3 regions of the Mesorhizobium sp. SEMIA396 genome follow, and region 1 is predicted to be linked to each of the others. Evidence: predicted binding sites of a transcription regulator. Region 1 holds the regulator's gene; each other region holds the start of a gene.

Evidence for each region. Region 1 encodes PhoB, which activates phosphate uptake and scavenging genes when phosphate is short. Its sites were predicted from a motif close to TGTCATNNANCTGTCAT; they were not measured.
Region 2: NP503_RS04530 (esterase-like activity of phytase family protein) is a predicted target of PhoB. The motif match lies at 2,921-2,937, and genes of this name have one in related genera.
Region 3: ppk2 (polyphosphate kinase 2) is a predicted target of PhoB. The motif match lies at 1,737-1,753, and genes of this name have one in related genera.

Annotation. Positions count from the first base shown of each region.
Region 1 is NZ_JANIFC010000008.1:45,094-51,084, reverse strand. Features, by position in the region: gene pstA (phosphate ABC transporter permease PstA) at 1-986, shown strand, start outside; gene pstB (phosphate ABC transporter ATP-binding protein PstB) at 1,004-1,828, shown strand; gene phoU (phosphate signaling complex protein PhoU) at 1,855-2,562, shown strand; gene phoB (phosphate regulon transcriptional regulator PhoB) at 2,579-3,268, shown strand; gene NP503_RS19550 (ROK family protein) at 3,285-4,532, opposite strand; gene xylF (D-xylose ABC transporter substrate-binding protein) at 4,803-5,843, shown strand; gene NP503_RS19540 (sugar ABC transporter permease) at 5,986-5,991, shown strand, end outside.
Region 2 is NZ_JANIFC010000001.1:917,958-923,948, reverse strand. Features, by position in the region: gene NP503_RS04540 (trimethylamine methyltransferase family protein) at 1-386, opposite strand, end outside; gene NP503_RS04535 (FAD-dependent oxidoreductase) at 399-2,810, opposite strand; gene NP503_RS04530 (esterase-like activity of phytase family protein) at 3,053-4,537, shown strand; gene NP503_RS04525 (hypothetical protein) at 4,636-5,370, opposite strand; gene NP503_RS04520 (helix-turn-helix transcriptional regulator) at 5,653-5,991, shown strand, end outside.
Region 3 is NZ_JANIFC010000002.1:738,383-744,373, reverse strand. Features, by position in the region: gene NP503_RS08555 (dihydrofolate reductase family protein) at 13-660, shown strand; gene ppk2 (polyphosphate kinase 2) at 709-1,629, opposite strand; gene NP503_RS08545 (aldo/keto reductase) at 1,907-2,950, shown strand; gene NP503_RS08540 (hypothetical protein) at 3,127-3,279, shown strand; gene NP503_RS08535 (DUF982 domain-containing protein) at 3,346-3,606, opposite strand; gene NP503_RS08530 (GntR family transcriptional regulator) at 3,693-4,358, opposite strand; gene NP503_RS08525 (multidrug efflux MFS transporter) at 4,539-5,801, shown strand; gene NP503_RS08520 (DUF423 domain-containing protein) at 5,841-5,991, shown strand, end outside.

The sequences.
Region 1 (5,991 bases):
CTCCTGATGACAAGCCGATGATCCAGAAGCTCAAGGGCTTCCTGTCGGAAGGCGCCCGCGTCCAGTTGCGCGACATCGTTGCCGCCGATCCGTCCGTGATCGGCACGACACGCAACGTCAACATCCTCGCCGCCGCCAATCTCGACTCGGCTTTCAAGGGCCAGATCGACCTCAGTGTCGAGGAAGCGCGACGCAAGGTCTCGGACCAGCAGATCACCTGGATGAACAAGCTCAAGGCCGAGGGCGCGATGGCCGAGCACTTCAACAGCGGCCTGTTCACCTACGGCGCCTCCAGCCGCCCGGAAACCTCGGGCATGGGCGTGGCGATCATCGGCTCGTTTTATATGATGGTGATCGTGTTGCTCCTGGCGCTGCCGATCGGCGTCGCCGCCTCCATCTATCTGGAAGAGTTCGCCAAGAAGAACCGTTTCACCGACCTTATCGAGGTCAACATCAACAATCTGGCAGCGGTGCCGTCAATCGTCTTCGGCTTGCTCGGCCTCGCGGTGTTCATCAATTTCCTGGGCATGCCGCGCTCCGCCGCTTTCGTCGGCGGCCTGGTGCTGACACTGATGACGCTGCCGACGATCATCATCGCGACGCGCGCTGCACTTGCCGCGGTGCCGCCGTCGATCCGCTCGGCGGCTCTCGGTCTTGGCGCCTCCAAGATGCAGATGGTGTTCCAGCACATCCTGCCGCTTGCCGCACCCGGCATCCTCACCGGCACCATCATCGGTCTAGCGCGTGCGCTCGGTGAAACCGCGCCCCTGCTGCTAATCGGCATGGTCGCCTTCGTCGCCGATCCACCGACGACGCCTTTCGATCCGGCCACTGCGCTGCCGGTGCAGATCTATATGTGGGCGAACGAGGCCGAACGCGCCTTCGTCGAGCGCATGTCGGGCGCGATCATCATCCTGCTCGTCTTCCTCATGGCCATGAACATCACCGCGATCGTGCTTCGGCGTCGGTTCGAGCGGCGCTGGTAGAAAAAAGGCATTTTGGTATGAACATCATGACCGAACAGTCCCTTGAAAATGCAGTGGGCGATAAGATGAACGCCAAGTCGAACGAAGTGATCAAAATGCGTGGCGACAAGGTCGGCGTGTTCTATGGCGAGAAGCAGGCGCTGTTCGATGTCAATCTCGACGTCCGCCTGAATCAGGTGACGGCGCTGATCGGCCCCTCCGGCTGCGGCAAGTCGACCTTCCTGCGTTGCCTCAACCGCATGAACGACACCATCGATTCCGCGCGGGTAACCGGCAAGATAACGCTCGACGAAGAAGACATCTACGACAAGAACATCGATGTCGTCGAACTCAGGGCGCGCGTCGGCATGGTGTTTCAGAAACCCAATCCGTTCCCCAAGTCGATCTACGAGAACGTCGCCTATGGCCCGCGCATCCACGGATTGGCCAAGCGCAAGGCCGACATGGATCAGATCGTCGAGTCGAGCTTGAAGAAGGCGGCGATCTGGAACGAGGTGAAGGACCGTTTGCAGGAACCTGGCACGGGTCTTTCCGGTGGCCAGCAACAGCGTCTGTGCATTGCACGCGCCATCGCCGTGTCACCCGAGGTGATCCTGATGGACGAACCGTGTTCGGCGCTCGACCCGATCGCCACTGCTCGCGTCGAGGAACTGATCGACGAACTGCGCCAGAACTATACGATCGTCATCGTCACCCATTCGATGCAGCAGGCAGCGCGCGTGTCGCAGCGCACCGCGATGTTCCATCTAGGCTATCTGGTCGAGGAGGGCGCCACCGACAAGATGTTCACCACCCCCGACGACAAACGCACCCAGGACTACATCACCGGCCGGTTCGGCTGAGCTCAGGCATATGAGGGACGAAGATCATGGGTGAACATACCGTTGCATCTTTCGATGAGGATCTGGAGCAGATCAGCCAGCTGATCCGCGACATGGGCGATCTCGCCCGCTCGATGGTCAGTGGCTCGACCAAGGCTTTGCTCAATTCGGACAATGCGCTGGCGCAGCGCGTGGTTTCCGACGATGCGATCATGGATGCCCGCCAGCGCGAGCTGGACGATCGCGCCATCACGCTGATCGCCAAGCGCCAGCCAATGGCCAACGATCTGCGTGCGGTGGTCGGTTCGATCCGCATGGCCGGCGACCTCGAGCGCATCGGCGACCTTGCCAAGAACATCGCCAAGCGCGTCGGCACTGTCGGGCTGAGCGTCACGCCGCACGATCTTTCGCATTCGATCGACGCGATGGCGCAGCTGGTGCTGATCCAGGTGCAGGGGGTCGTCGACGAGTATGCCGCCGCTGACGCGGCAGCGCTTGCCACGCTCAGAAACAATGATGAACGCATCGACGTCAAATACACCTCGGTGTTCCGCGAGCTGCTGACCTACATGATGGAAGATCCCCGCAACATCACGGCGTGCACGCACCTGTTGTTTTGCGCCAAGAACCTCGAGCGGATCGGCGACCACGTGACCAACATCGCCGAAAATGCCTACTATGTTTTGACCGGCACGCAGCTGCCAGCCAATCGTCCGAAGCAGGACGAGACGGCAATGTCCGCGCCAGCGGCATAACAAGGGTGACCAGCCGATGATCGCACCACGCATCATGGTGGTGGAGGATGAGGAGCCGCTAGGCGTGCTGCTCCGCTACAATCTTGAATCCGAAGGTTACCAGGTCGAGGTGGTGACGCGCGGCGATGAGGCCGAAATCCGGCTGCAGGAGAACGTTCCCGATCTTCTGGTGCTCGACTGGATGGTGCCTGCGGTTTCGGGCATCGAACTCTGCCGGCGCCTGCGAATGCGTCCCGAGACCGAGCGGCTGCCGATCATCATGCTGACCGCGCGAGGCGAGGAAAGCGACCGCGTGCGCGGCCTGTCGACCGGCGCCGACGACTATCTGGTCAAGCCCTTCTCGACGCCGGAGTTCATGGCCAGGGTCAAGGCGCTGCTGCGCCGGGCCAAGCCGGAAGTGCTGTCCAGCGTGCTAAAGGTCGGCGATATCGTGCTCGATCGCGAGTCGCACCGTGTCTATCGCAAGAAGAGCGAGATCCGGCTTGGGCCGACGGAATTCCGCCTGCTCGAATTCATGATGCGCCATCCAGGCCGCGTGTTCTCGCGCAGCCAGCTGCTCGACAATGTCTGGGGCGAGACGATCTACATCGACGAGCGCACGGTCGACGTGCATGTCGGCCGGCTGCGCAAGGCGGTCAACAATGGCCGTATGCCTGATGTCATCCGCACGATCCGTGGGGCCGGATACGCCATCCGAGAGGACTGAACTCCCTCGTTTGAACTCACGCCACGTTCTTGCCGCCGAAACCGGATCTCGCCTGCACGCCCGGCGCAAAAATCTCCTGATCGACGAAGATCAGCGCCCGCATGGCGCAGCCTTCGCGGATCAGCGGCAGTTCGTTCGGCTCGGTGTCGAAGGAAATCGATTTGGAATGCTGGCCGCCGGCGGTCTGGGCAATCGCTTGCCGCAATGCCGGCTCGATCAGGTCGAAGGCGGCGGCGCTGACACCGACCATGGCGACCGGCGCCGGATCGATCAGCGCGAACAGGCTGCCGAGGCCGTAGCCGAGCGCTTCGCCGGCCTTGCGATAGGCTTCCCGTTCGGGTCCGTCACCTTCGCGGGCCGCGGCAGCCAGGGCGCGCATGTCGGCGTCGCTGACATCGGCGACGGGTTCTGCATCCTCGCCCATCTGCCTGGCGTTGCGCCAGATGGCGTAATTGCCCGCATAGGCTTCGACGCAGCCGCGCCGTCCGCAGCGACATAGCGCGCCGTTCGGCCGATGGATCATGTGGCCGAATTCGCCGCCCGAAGAATGGGTGCCGGTGAACAATTCGCCCTTCAGCACCAGTCCCATGCCGATGCCGTGCGACAAAAGGATAGCGATGAAATCGTCGCGGTAACGATCGGGGTCGCGCCAGCGCAGCGCCACCGCCATCATGTTGCAGTCGTTCTCCATTATGGCAGGGATGCCGAACTCGTCTTCGAATATGTCAGCGAAGGCGATGTCGGTGTGCGGCGTGATCGGCGACCACAGCATGGCGCGGGCACGGGTGTCGGTGATGCCCTGGATGGCCAGCGCGATGCGGGCGATGCTGCGCACGTCCAGGTCGGGATCTGCCAGGCGGCGCCGCACGATGGCCGTGCATTCCCCGATCAGCGACTCGCGCGACATCGTCAGCGTGTCCAGCCGGCGCTGTTCCTCGGATATCACCTGGCCGGCATAGTCGATGACGGCGACGGAGAGGAAGTTCAGCGACAGCACCACGGTCATTACCGCGGCCGCTTCCGGATTGAGACTGAGGCCGACCTGCGGCCGGCCGCGTTTGAGCGAGCCGGCCTCGCTCGGCTTGCTTTCGGTCAGGATGCCTTCGACGATCAGGTCGGATGAAATCGCCGAGATGGTCGAATGGCTGAGGCTTGTGGTCGCGGCGATCTCGGTTCGTGACGGCTGTCCGGCGCGGCGCACTGCCGCGATCACCATGGCGCGGTTGCGGCGGCGCAGATCGTCGTGGCGGATTCCGACCGACATGTTCTTTCATATCCTCCCGGTCGCCGCGGTTCCTCCTGCCCCTGGAACGCTGTCGGTGACGCCGGTAAATACTGGCAGAAGCTGCATGCCGTGTCATTTATTTATTCCGAGACTCGAAAAAAACTCGAAATGACATCAAAATCCATCAGAATCGATGTTGACAGCGTTCGGGCGTTGGCCCAGTATTTTTTCGAGGCTCGAAAAAATAGAGCCTCTGTGCCGGCCCTCGGGTCAGTTTGGTCGCGCCATACGCGGCGCAGGGAGGATAATATGAAAAGATTCACGGCCGCCATCCTGGCGGGTGCCGCCATGTCGCTGACGCTCGCGTCTGTCGCGCAGGCGAAGGACAAGGTTGTCGGCGTTTCGTGGTCCAACTTCCAGGAAGAACGCTGGAAGACCGACGAGGCCGCCATGAAGACGGCGATCGAGGCCGCCGGCGACAAGTACATCTCCGCCGATGCGCAGTCCAATCCCGGCAAGCAGCTTACCGATGTCGAAAGCCTGATCTCGCAGGGCGCTAATTCCCTGATCATCCTGGCGCAGGACGCTTCGGCCATCGGCCCGGCCGTGCAGAAGGCGCTGGACGAAGGCATTCCGGTCGTCGGCTATGACCGGCTGATCGAGAACAAGGACGTCTTCTATCTGACCTTCGACAACAAGGAAGTCGGCCGCATGCAGGCCCGCGAAGTGTTCAAGGTCAAGCCGGAAGGCAACTACGTCTTCATCAAGGGCTCCGGTGCCGATCCCAATGCCGACTTCCTGTTCTCGGGCTCGATGGAAGTGCTCAAGGAAGCCATCGACAGCGGCAAGATCAAGAATGTCGGCGAAGCCTACACGGATGGCTGGCTGCCCGCCAACGCCCAGAAGAACATGGAGCAGTTCCTGACCGCCAACGACAACAAGGTCGACGCGGTGGTCGCGGCCAATGACGGCACTGCCGGTGGCGTCGTCGCGGCGCTGACGGCTCAAGGCTTGGCCGGCACCGTGCCGGTCTCGGGTCAGGACGGCGACCACGCCGCGCTGAACCGCATCGCCCTCGGCACGCAAACCGTGTCGGTGTGGAAGGACGCGCGGGAGCTCGGCAAGAATGCCGCCGAGATCGCCTCGCAACTGGCCGACGGCAAGAAGACGAGCGACATCGCCGGCGCCAAGGACTTCACGACGCCGGGCGGCAACACCGTCAAGTCGCTGTTCCTGACCCCGGTTGCCATCACCAAGGACAATCTCAACGTCGTCATCGACGCCGGCTGGATCAAGAAGGACGAAGTCTGCGCGGGTGTCGCCGCCGGCACCGTGGCGGCCTGCAACTGATCCGTACCACTTTGCAATATCTGAACGCCGCGGCCCAAAAGCCGCGGCGTTTTCTCAAAGAATTCTGTTTCCGCATCATGCGGATAGCTTCTAGGCTGGGCTCCGGCATGCGCGTCAGACGGCCAGCCGGTGGGAGGAAACCATGACC
Region 2 (5,991 bases), on a different contig from region 1:
AGGAAGGTCATCGAGCCGAGCTCCAGCGTCAGATCGCGGGCGCGCGAACCGGCGTGAGCGTGGATCGATCTCGGCGCCGAGGCGAGTGCCGCCGTCACCATGTCGCGGCCGATGCGCACCATGTCGGTGTCCGGATCGACCAGCGCGCCGGCGCTGGCGAAGTGCTCACGCGCCTGCGGCAGCAGCACCTTGATGCCGAGCTCTTCCAGCACCCGCAGCGCCGTTTCGTGAATCGCGGCCACCTGATCATCAGAAAAGATCGGCTGTGGCAGGAACGGGTTCTTCAGCGAATGGTAATTGGGACGGCGGCTGCTTTCGCTGCCGGCCTCGCCCGTGCGTCCACGCCGGCGCTCGCGCCTGCCGTCCCGTGCCGCGTCATCGACCATCGGAAATCCTCCTCATTGCCGCATTGCCTTGCCCAGGGGATCATAGGGCGAGGCCGCGACGACATGCGCCGGCCGTTCCTCCCCCACGACATGCACGGAGAGCGCGGTGCCCTCGCCCGCGAAATCGCGGTCGACCAGCGCCAGCGCCAGGCTCTTGCCGATCGTATAACCGTAACCGCCCGAGGTGACGAAGCCGACACGCCGGCCCTGATGCCAGACCGGCTCGAAGCCGCTGGCATCGGCGTCGAGCGCATCGATTTCCAGCGTCACCAGGCATTGGCCGCTGCCGGCCTCCCGCTGTTTCGACGCTGCTTCGCGGCCGATGAAGTCGCTCTTGCCGAAAGCGATGAAGCGGTCGAGACCGGTCTGGCCCGGCGTATAGCCTTGCGTGAATTCGCGCGACCAGATGCCGAAGCTCTTCTCCAGCCGCAGCGCATTGAGTGCATAGTAGCCGATTTCGGCAAGGCCCAAATCCTCGCCAGCGCCCAGCAGCGTGTCGCGCAGAGTGGCATGCATGGTCACGGGGCAACTGATTTCGAAGCCGAGCTCGCCTGATATAGACAGCCGCGCCACACGTGCCTGCACCATGCCGATGTCGAATGTGCCGCAGGCCATGAACGGCAGCGCTGCGCCGGACACATCCTGATGCGTCGTTCGCTCCAGTATTTTGCGCGCGTTCGGCCCGGTCAGCAGGAAGCCGCTCATCGTGTCGGAGAGGTCGCCGACGGTGACGCCTTCAGCCGCATGGCTCTCGAACCAGCGCATGTGGAATTCCCGGAGATAGTAGGAGCCCATCAGCCAATAGCTGCCGCCGCCCCAGTTGAAGACGGTGAGGTCGCCCTTCAGCCGTCCGTCATGACCGAGCATCGGCGCCAGGCCGGCCCGCCCCGGCTTCGGCAGCCTGCAGGCGAGCAGCCGGTCGAGCCAGGCTTCCGCACCTGGCCCCGCCACCGCATAGCGCGAATAGGCCGAGATATCGACGAGACCGGCGGCGCGCCGCACCTGCAGCGCCTCGTCGCCGACGATGTCGAAGGCGTTGGAGCGCCGCAGCGTCGTGTTCTCGGCAAATTCCATCGGCGCGAAATAGGCCGGGATTTCCAGTCCCCAGGAAGCCGTCCATTCGCATCCCGCCGCGCTCATGCCGTCATAGGCACCCGGACGTTTCAGCGGCCGGCCGGCGGGCAGTCGTTCATTGGGAAAGGTCATCACGAAGCGGCGCGAATAGAACTGGCGCGTCGTCTGCCTGAGATATTCCCGGTTGGCGGCGAAGGCGCCGTAGCGAGCGATGTCCATGCCGAAGATGTCGGCCTGCGGTTCGCCGAAAATCATCCACTCGGCCAGCGACTTGCCGACGCCGCCGCCCTGGCTGAAGCCGGCCATGACGCCGCAGGCAACCCAGTAGTTCCTCAGCCCGCGCACCGGCCCGACAATCGGATTGCCGTCCGGCGTGAAGGTGAAGGCGCCGTTGACCCATTTGCGGATGCCGGCCGTCGCCAGGCAAGGAAAGCGCTCATGCGCCTTGGCGAGTTCGGGGCTGATGCGGTCGATGTCTTCCGGGATCAGCTCGATGCCGTAGTCCCACGGCGCGCCATCCATGTTCCAGTGCTTCGGGTTCTGCTCGTAAACGCCGAGCAGCACGCCCTTGCGCTCCTGCCTGAGATACGAAAAGCCGTCGAGATCGACGGCGATGCCGATTTCCCTGTCCAGCGCCGCGATCTCGGGAATGTCCTCAGTGATGAAATAATGGTGCTCCATCGGCGTCACCGGCAGGTCGATGCCGGCCATGCGGCCGAGCTGCTTTGCCCACAGCCCGCCGGCATTGACGACATGCTCGGCGATAATGGTGCCCTGCTCCGTGACGACATCCCAGCGACCGTCGGCGCGCGGCTTCAACTCGACCACCCGGTTGCGCAGGATGATGTCGGCGCCGCGCTTTTTTGCAGCGCCGGCATAGGCGTGCGTCGTGCCGTACGGGTCGAGGTGCCCCTCGTTGGAATCATGCAGGCCGCCTAGCACGCCGGTGACGTCGACGATCGGGCAGATCGCCTTGATCTCGTCGGGCGTGACAAGGCGCGCGGTCTCGATGCCGACCGACTGAAACACCGCCCAGGCCGATTTCAGCCACTCCCAGCGCGCGGGATCGCTGGCGATGTTGACGCCGCCCGTCATGTGCAGGCCGATATCCCAGCCGGATTCGGCCGCGATCTCGCGGTAGAGATTGATGGTGTAGTCCTGCAGCGCCGCCACGTTGGGGTCGGCGTTGAGCGCATGGAAGCCTGCCGCCGCGTGCCAGGTCGAACCGGCTGTCAGTTCGGCGCGCTCGATCAGCGCCACATCGCTCCAGCCAAATCGCGTCAGGTGGTAGAGCACCGAGGCCCCGACCACGCCACCCCCGATGACGACTGCGCGGTAGTGCGACTTCAAGGCTTCCCCTCCACGGTTAGTCCGAAGGCTGGATCATATATGCACTGGACATAAGTGTCCAGTGCCGCGCGCGCATCGTTTTTCGTCGACCGCCGGCATGCACTGCGCGCTGTCACGCAAGCATCATGTTCGCGCCGTAGACCGCGTTTCGGGGAGGCTTGCGCGGCATCATCGATGTCGCACCTCTTTCAGTTTTTCGTCCCGCGGCCGCTCCGGCACATCCGTCACAAAGAGGATTATCCATGAAACACCTGTATCGAACCGCGTCGCTCGGCGTCGCGCTGGCCTTGTTCACCGCCTTGACGCCGGCGCTCGCCGACAGCACCGCGACCGTCGGCGGCACGAGCTTTGTCAACAAAGGGCTGGTCGGCGTCGGCCGCATCCCGGCCGCTCAGCGCGACAAGTTCGGCGAGACGTTTGGTTCGGGCTCGGGCATGTCGATCGACACATCAGGCTGGACGCATGAGGCCGCCGGCTACAAAGGTTCGCTCTGGCTGCTGCCGGATCGCGGCTACAATGTCGTCGGTACCACCGACTACCGGCCGCGCCTCAACACCGTCGCCATCGAGTTTACCCCGGTGGCACCAGGTGCGGCACCTGCTGCCGGCCAGCAGCAGACCGGCGTCAAGGCAACGCTCGCCGACACCATGCTTCTCACCGACGACAAGGGGGCTGATGCCACAGGCCTGGATCCGCTCAACGGCGTGCGCGCGGCAAGCGGCGACATGCCGATCCTGCCGCAAGCCGACAATGGCAAGCTGGCGCTCGACAACGAGGCGATCGTGCGACTGCCCGATGGTTCGATGTTCATCTCCGACGAATACGGCCCGAACATCTATCGGTTTTCCGCCGACGGGCATCTGCTGTCGGCAACCCAGCCACCGGCTGCGCTGGTGCCGATGCGCCACGGCACGCCGAACTTCGCCTCGGACAATCCGGGACCCGGTGCCGCCGAGCCCGATCCGAAGGATCCCGACACCGGCCGCCAGAACAATCAAGGCCTCGAAGGCATGGCGATGACGCCCGACGGCAAGTTCCTGATCGCCGTGCTGCAGTCGGCGGCCAGGCAGGACGGCGGCGATTCCGGCTCGACCCGCCAGAACACCAGGGCGCTGGTCTATGACACGTCCGACCTCGCCCATCTCAAATTGGCGCACGAATATGTCGTGCCGCTGCCGGTGTTCAAGGATGCCAAGGGCAAGACCAAGGTCGCCGCGCAGAGCGAGATCGTGGCACTCTCCGACAAGAGCTTCCTGATGCTGGCGCGCGACAGCGGCAACGGCCAGGGCCTGAAGGGCGACGCCTCGCTCTATCGCCAGGTCAACGTCGTCGACCTATCCACCGCGACCGACATCGCCGGCGGCGCCTTCGACGGCGCTGACAGGCCGGTCGCCCCCAAAGGCGTCGTCGACCCATCGGTGACACCGGCCAAGCTGACGCCATTCATCGACATCAACGACAGTGCCGAGCTCGGCCGCTTCGGCCTGCACAATGGCGCGCCCAATGACCAGGATAACCTGTCCGAGAAGTGGGAGGCGATGTCGGTGGTCAGCGTGCTCGATGCGAAGCTGCCCGACGACTACTTCCTGTTCGTCGCCAACGACAACGACTTCCTCGCCCAGGACGGTTTTCAGGTCGGCGCGCCCTACAAGGCCGAAGACGGCGCCAATGTCGACACCATGTTCCTAGTCTATCAGGTCACGCTGCCGGGTTTGGCCAAGAAGTAACGACCACTGCACGGACGGGCGCGCTTGGCGCGTCCGCCTGGATGGCACCATCAACCAAAAGGCCCGCTCCCGGAAACGGTAGAGCGGGCCTCCTACTTTTACGCGAGTTTTGGTTTTCCACTCAGGTATATTTTCTTGTAAGCCTCGAAAACCGTCTCTAGATCGAATTTATCTTCCAACGCTGGAACAAGATTCAGAAGAGACTTCATTCCTGACAGCAAAGAGAACGCCAGGATCGAGGCCGCCTCCTCAAGTTCGCTTTCGGTGATCGACGGTTCGATCTTCAGCTCAATCCAACCAGGTCGAATTTCATGGAGATGTCGAACGAGCGAGGTCCAGGTCACATGCGCCGCGTCAGCGGATATTTCCCGGTAGACATGGGTCTGCCTGGGAAAGGGCGTCTGTATGTCGGAAATTTGGAACCTCCCCTTTGCCCCGGCACTTCTCCTCAAGAACTCTTGCAAGTGCTTTTCCGCTTCTTTTGCAAGCTTTCCTCTGCCGTTCGCCATGAATTTCTTGGCACGTGATCGCCGACTGACCTCGTCGTCAGATCGCAAGAGATCGATGTATCCGTCCTCGGTCTCAGCCAGAAACAAATGCACCGAGCATTCGATCGCTGAGCGGCAGGTCGATCGAAATGCCAAATCTCTGCCAGCATCAACTAGAACTAATGCCGACTGCGTTTCGGAAAGCAGCCGAGCCAAGAGTGCCAGCGCTGCAGACTTTCTTTCAGCGTGCTCAGCGTCACACAAGTCGATCTTGTCGAGTTCCAACACATCGACGCTTCCTAGAAATTCGCCAAACCAATCGCGCCAAACCTTGCGTATTGGCATAGCCGTCCCCATCCCCATCTGCGGCACTAGCATAACCACATCGTGCCTTGCCTCTCATAGCTTGAGTTGCAGCAACCGGCCAACACATAGCAGGTTCATCCGAACGCCCCGTAGAATCCGCGTGCAGACAAAGCGACCTGATTGAGTCGCGCACAAGCCGCACTGAAATCTTGCGTCACAGTGAGGCTGTCGCAAAGCGACTTTCTCGATGGGCACGCCTGTCGCTACCATGGCGTAGCACTGTCGCTCGATGAATGAGATAGTAGCGACATGGAAAAGCAAATGACGATGTCGAACGGCGCCAAAATCAGGGAACTGCGGGAAGCGGCCGGCATGACCCAGGACAAGCTGGCCGCTATGAGCCGAGTCGACAGACGTACCGTCCAGCGTGCCGAGCAAGGAACACGGCTGCAGATGGAGACTCTGTCGAGCCTGGCTGCTGCACTGGGCGTGCTTGTCGCCAACATTATCGTCAACGGCGCCCGCCACGAAGACATCGACAATCTCGACGCAAAGAGCCTTGTGGTACTAAATCGGATCAGGTCCGGCATGATGTTGATGAATATTGTGCGTGACAGCTATGAGGGAACGATCTCGTGCGAAGCTGAGCCGACATCAGAG
Region 3 (5,991 bases), on a different contig from region 1:
GAGGAGGCTCGCATGTCCAAACTTCGCGTCAACGCTTTCACCCTGTCGCTCGACGGCTATGGCGCCGGTCCCGATCAGGATCTGCAAAATCCTCTCGGCGTCGGTGGGGAATCCTTGCACAAGTGGTTTGTCGACACCTGCACCTTCCGCGAGAAGGTGCTCGGACAAGATGGCGGCACCACCGACGTCAACGAGGCGTTCGCGGCGCGCAGCTTCGAGAATGTCGGCGCCTGGATCCTCGGCCGCAACATGTTCGGGCCGATCCGCGGCGAGTGGCCTGACGACAGCTGGAAGGGCTGGTGGGGCGACAACCCGCCCTATCATGTGCCGGTTTTCGTGCTCACCCATCACAAGCGGGAACCGATCACGATGGAGGGCGGCACGACTTTCCACTTCGTCACTGACGGTATCCATTCAGCTCTTGAACAGGCTAAGGCTGCCGCTGGCGGCAAGGACGTGCGGGTCGGCGGCGGCGTCGCCACCATCCGGCAATATCTGCAGGAAAAACTGATCGACGAGATGCATCTGGCGATCGCGCCGGTGCTGCTCGGCTCGGGCGAGAACCTTTTCGCCGGCCTCGATATGCTCAAGCTGGGCTATATCTGCAGCGAGCAGGTGGCGACGCCGCTTGCCACGCACGTCACCATCAAGCGGGCGTAGTTACAGCTTTTTCTCCCCGTCACTATACGGGGAGAAGGGAGCGATCCATCAATACTTCTCCGGCACGTAGAGCTCGCGCGGCAGCACCTGGCGCTCGTATTCGGGGTTGAAGACGCGCTCCGGCAAAGTGATCTCCTCGTGCGGCACTTCCTCGTAAGGCAGCTGCTTGAGCAGATGGTCGATGCAGTTCAGCCGCGCGCGCTTCTTGTCGTTGCCCTCGACGATGAACCAAGGCGCTTCCGGGATGTTGGTGCGGGCGAAGGTCTCTTCCTTGGCCTTGGTGTACTGCTCCCAGCGCACACGCGACTGCAGATCCATCGGCGACAGTTTCCACTGCTTCATTGGATCATGGATGCGCATCAGGAAGCGCATCTGCTGTTCCTCGTCGGTGATCGAGAACCAGTATTTGACCACGGTGATGCCCGAGCGGACCAGCATGCGCTCGAACTCCGGCACGTCGTGAAAGAATTCTTCGACCTGATCGGGCTGGGCAAAGCCCATCACCCGCTCGACGCCCGAGCGGTTGTACCATGAGCGGTCGAACAGCACGATCTCGCCGCCGGCCGGCAGATGCGGGACATAGCGCTGGAAATACCATTGCGACTTTTCGCGCTCGGTCGGCGCCGGCAGTGCCACGACGCGGCAGATGCGCGGATTGAGCCGCTGGGTGATGCGCTTGATGACACCGCCCTTGCCGGCCGAATCGCGTCCCTCGAAGATCACCACCAGCTTCTTCTTGTGGTAGGCGACCCAGGACTGCAGCTTGATCAATTCGGACTGCAGGGTGATCAGGTCGCGAAAATACTGCATGCGATCGATCGAAGGCGGATGCGAGTTCTTGTAGATCTTGGCGATCTCCATCGACAGCGCCGGCTCCGACATTTCGAGCTCATAGTCTTCGTCGAGCGTGTCGGCGAGCTCGGCTTCAAGCCAATCCCTGGCCGGAGAATTCTGTTTTAGCTCGGTCATTATCGGCTGCTCCACTTGCAAGCTCTGTCGATCCACGTCCGGCGCCCCAAACTCCGGCTTACAGCCCGGAACGGCAACGCCTGAGCCGACTTCAATATAGGCCTGCAATGACGGTTTTATTGCAGCCCGAGCGTGATCGCCGCCGCTGCCAATCCCGCCAGGCATGATCGATCCGGCGTCCTGGCATGGCGACAAGTCGCGCAAATTGTCCTACAAATAGCGGCCACATTCGGGCGCCCTCCCCAGCCCCTTCCCCAACGCAATCGCGAGGATCGACATGGAATACCGCACCCTCGGCCGTTCCGGCCTGAAAGTTTCGACGCTGACCATGGGGACCATGACGTTCGGCGGCGCCGGCGCATTTTCGGCGGTCGGCAAGACCGATCTCGACGAGGCGCGCCGGATGATCGATCTCTGCATCGACGCCGGCATCAATGTCATCGACACCGCCAACGTCTATTCGAATGGCATTTCCGAAGAAATCATCGGCGAAGCGCTCGGCGGCAAGCGCAAGGGCGACGTGCTGATCGCCTCCAAGGCACGGATGCGGATCGGCAAAGGCCCAAACGATGAAGGCTTGTCGCGCCATCACCTGATCCGCGAATGCGAGAAGAGCCTGAAGCGGCTCAGGACAGACGTCATCGACATCTATTTCCTGCACGAATGGGATGGCGTGACACCGCTGGAGGAAACCATCGGCGCGCTCGACACGCTGGTTGCCCAGGGCAAGATCCGCTATGTCGGCTGCTCCAACTATTCCGGCTGGCAGGTGATGAAGGCGCTCGGCATCAGCGACAGCCGCCACCAGCCGCGCTTCGTCACGCAGCAGATCCATTACACGCTGGAAGCGCGCGAGGCGGAGTACGAGTTGCTGCCGATTTCCGTCGACCAGGGGTTAGGCGTCCTGGTCTGGAGCCCGCTTGCCGGCGGATTGCTGTCCGGCAAATACCGCCGCGACAGCCCCACCGCCCGCCAACTCGCGGGCTGGTCCGAACCGCCGATCCGCGACGAGGACCGGCTGTGGCGGATCGTCGACGTGCTTGTCGAGATCGGCGCGCAGCGCGGCGTGTCGGCAGCGCAGGTGGCGCTGGCCTGGCTGCTTGGCCGGCCGGCCGTCAGTTCGCTGGTGATCGGCGGCAGGACGGAAACGCAGTTCCGGGACAACATCGCGGCGGCAAGCCTGGTGCTTTCCGGCGAGGAGCGCGAGCGCCTCGATGCGGTCAGCCGGCCGCCCTTGCTCTATCCCTACTGGCACCAGCAGCTGACGGCAAAGGACCGTTTTGGTGCTGCAGATCTGGTGATTGACCGAAGCGGCATCTGATCGGCAAATCGATGGCGATAGGTATTGGCCGCCGCAATGATGGACCTGGCCCCTTCATTGCGACGCGCATCTTGCAAGCCTGGCCATCATCGACGCACTATCGCTTCAGCTGTTGTGTTTGACGGCTAATGCTCCTAGGCAGGACCAGAGCCGCGAGGCAGTGAAAAGGAGCCAATATGGCGCGACCACCAAACTACGATCAGGAACGCAAGGAACGCGACCGCCAGAAGGCGGCCAAGAAGGCCGAGAAGCTGGCAGCAAAGGTTGCAGCGAGGGAACGTTCGAAGCCCGAAGACGAGACTGAAGCCGAAACCGAAACGGCAAAGTGACGGCAAACGGCCCGCAGATGCGGGCCGTGCCTCAATCCAGATTGCCGCCCCAAATGTCGGCTTGTGTCAGGCGGGCGCCTTGTCGCTGACGAACACGTCCACTTCGCGTGCTGCCGCGATGAAGGCACGCCTGGCGTTCATCGCCGGCTTGTCGCCGGCGAGTGCGTCATGGCAGGCCTGCAGGGCCGCGCGATGCTTGGGGCTGCGCTTGCCGGGCCAGCTGTTGAGGAGGTAGTCGGAAGCCTCACGCGCCGTGCGCAAGAGCTGAGTGCTTCCCGCCGCGACTGACTTCACAGTCACAGGTGTTTCAAATCGGTTGTTTTCCATGGCCGCTCCTTACGCCATCGGCGTCTGCGAAGCGAGGCGAAAGTGCGCATACGTCCAGACGCCGCTTTGCGCCCCTTCATCCACCTTTAAGCAGCAACGACGGCAAAGCCTCTGGCGCGAAGACCGCGCCGATCGTTGGCCAGCGACGTCACCAGCCGGTCGCGGCTGCCGACGATGTGGCCTGACAGCAGGCGCGCGGCTTCATCGGCGTCGCCAAGGCGTGCCGACGCCAGTATGGCGCGATGTTCGGCCCAGGCGCGGCTGAGGGCCGCTTCGTCGCGGACCTCCAGCCAACGCGCCCGCGACAGGCGCGTCATGGCATCGCGCACCGCCCGGAACAGGAATTCATTGCCCGACAGACGCGCCAGTTCGATGTGAAAATCCATGCCGACGCGATGCCATTCCTCGCGCGGCGTGTCGTTGTCGCAGGACTCGAGCATCGCCTCGATGACATCGAGGGCGCTCCGGTCCGCCAGGCTGCATGTCAGGCGAAGCGCCGCAACCTCGACCGCTTCCCTGTAGACGGCGATCTGCTCGAGTTCAGCCAGATTGATCGGCGACACCGTCCAGCCACGTCCGTCCCTGCCGACCAGGCCCTCGGTCTCGAGCCGCAGAAGTGCTGCCCTGACCGGGGTTCGCGACGCGCCGAAGCGGCTCTCGATCCAGCGCTCCGTCAGCTTCTCGCCGGGACCGATCTCGAGGCCCAGGATCATTTGCCGAAGCTGTTTTTCGACGCTCTGCATCTGCGACATTGTCGTTTCCATTTTCTGATCGTTGCTGGCGATCGTCTTGCCGGCCGCCTTTTCCGATCACGTTTGAGACGGTCGCATTGACAGCGGTCAAGCTTGCGTCCATCAGGGGCACCATCTTGGTATCCCAAATTGGTATCCGCAGCAAGCATCGATAAGAGTTGCTGGGACAGGACATATGACATGCAGCAGCAGAACACGCCCCCGGCGACCGACAGCACCTACAACATCCACTGGCGGCGCAATCTGTTCGTGTGCGTTGCCGGATCGTTTTCGACGCTTGTCGCCATGACGCTGCTTTTGCCGTTCCTGCCGCTCTATATCGAGCAGCTCGGCGCCGAGGGCCACGCGGCGATCGTGCAATGGTCGGGGATAGCCTATGGCGCGACGTTCTTCGCGGCGGCGCTGGTGGCGCCGCTCTGGGGACGTCTCGGCGACCGCTACGGCCGCAAGGTGATGCTGGTTCGCGCCAGCTTCGGCATGGCCATATGCATGTCGCTGACCGGCATGGTGCAGACGGTCTGGCAACTGGTGCTGCTGCGGCTGCTGATCGGGTTTGCCGGTGGCTATTCCTCGGGATCGACCATCCTCGTTGCCATGCAGACGCCGAAGGAACGCTCCGGCTGGGCGCTGGGCCTGCTGTCGGCCGGCATCACGGGTGGGGCTCTGGTCGGCCCACTGGTGGGCGGCGCCCTGCCGCCGCTGATCGGCATCCGCGCCACCTTTCTCCTCTCCGGCGGCGTCATCTTCCTGGCGTTCCTGGCGACCACGTTTCTGATCAAGGAGAATCCCCGGCCGAAAACAGCAGACGCCGCGTCGAAGCAGAAGCAGAAAGGCGGCTGGGCACAAATCCCCGACAAGCGGCCTGTCGTCGCCATGCTGGCGACCGGCATGCTGTTGAGCTTCGCCACCATGTCGATCGAGCCGATCATCACCGTCTATGTGCAGCAGCTCATCGAGGACCAGAGCCGCGTCACGCTGATATCAGGCGTCGTCATGTCGGCGGCGGCCCTTGGCGCCATCCTGTCGGCTTCGCGCCTCGGCAAACTCGCCGACCGCGTCGGCCACTGGAACGTCATCATCGGCGCGCTTGCCGTCTCGGCACTGCTGCTGATCCCGCAGGCCTTCGTCACGCAAAGCTGGCAACTCATCGGCCTGCGTTTCCTGATGGGCCTGGCGCTGGGCGGGCTCTTGCCCTGCATCACCAGCGTGATCCGCCACAATGTTCCCGATGGGGTCGGCGGCAATGTGCTCGGCCTGTCGATTTCCGCCCAGTATGTCGGGCAGGTCGCCGGTCCCCTGCTCGGCGGCTTTGCCGGCGGCCATTTCGGCATGCGCTCGGTGTTTCTGGGCACATCCGTCTTGATGGCCGGGGGCGCGGTGTATAACTGGCTGGCACAGTCGCGCCGCGAGCAGGACATGCTCGCCAAAGCCGGCAAGTCCTGACGGGATTGGGCATCCCTCTGATATCACGGAGCCATGGACATGAGCACGGCCGAACGACCTTCCGACAACAGCGGCCGTATCCTCGTCCTGGCCGGCGGCCTGTGCGGCGCCGCCGGCGTGGCGCTGTCGGCCGCGGCGGCGCATCTGGGCGGCGCCTTCGTCGGCACCGCCGCATCCTTCCTGCTGATGC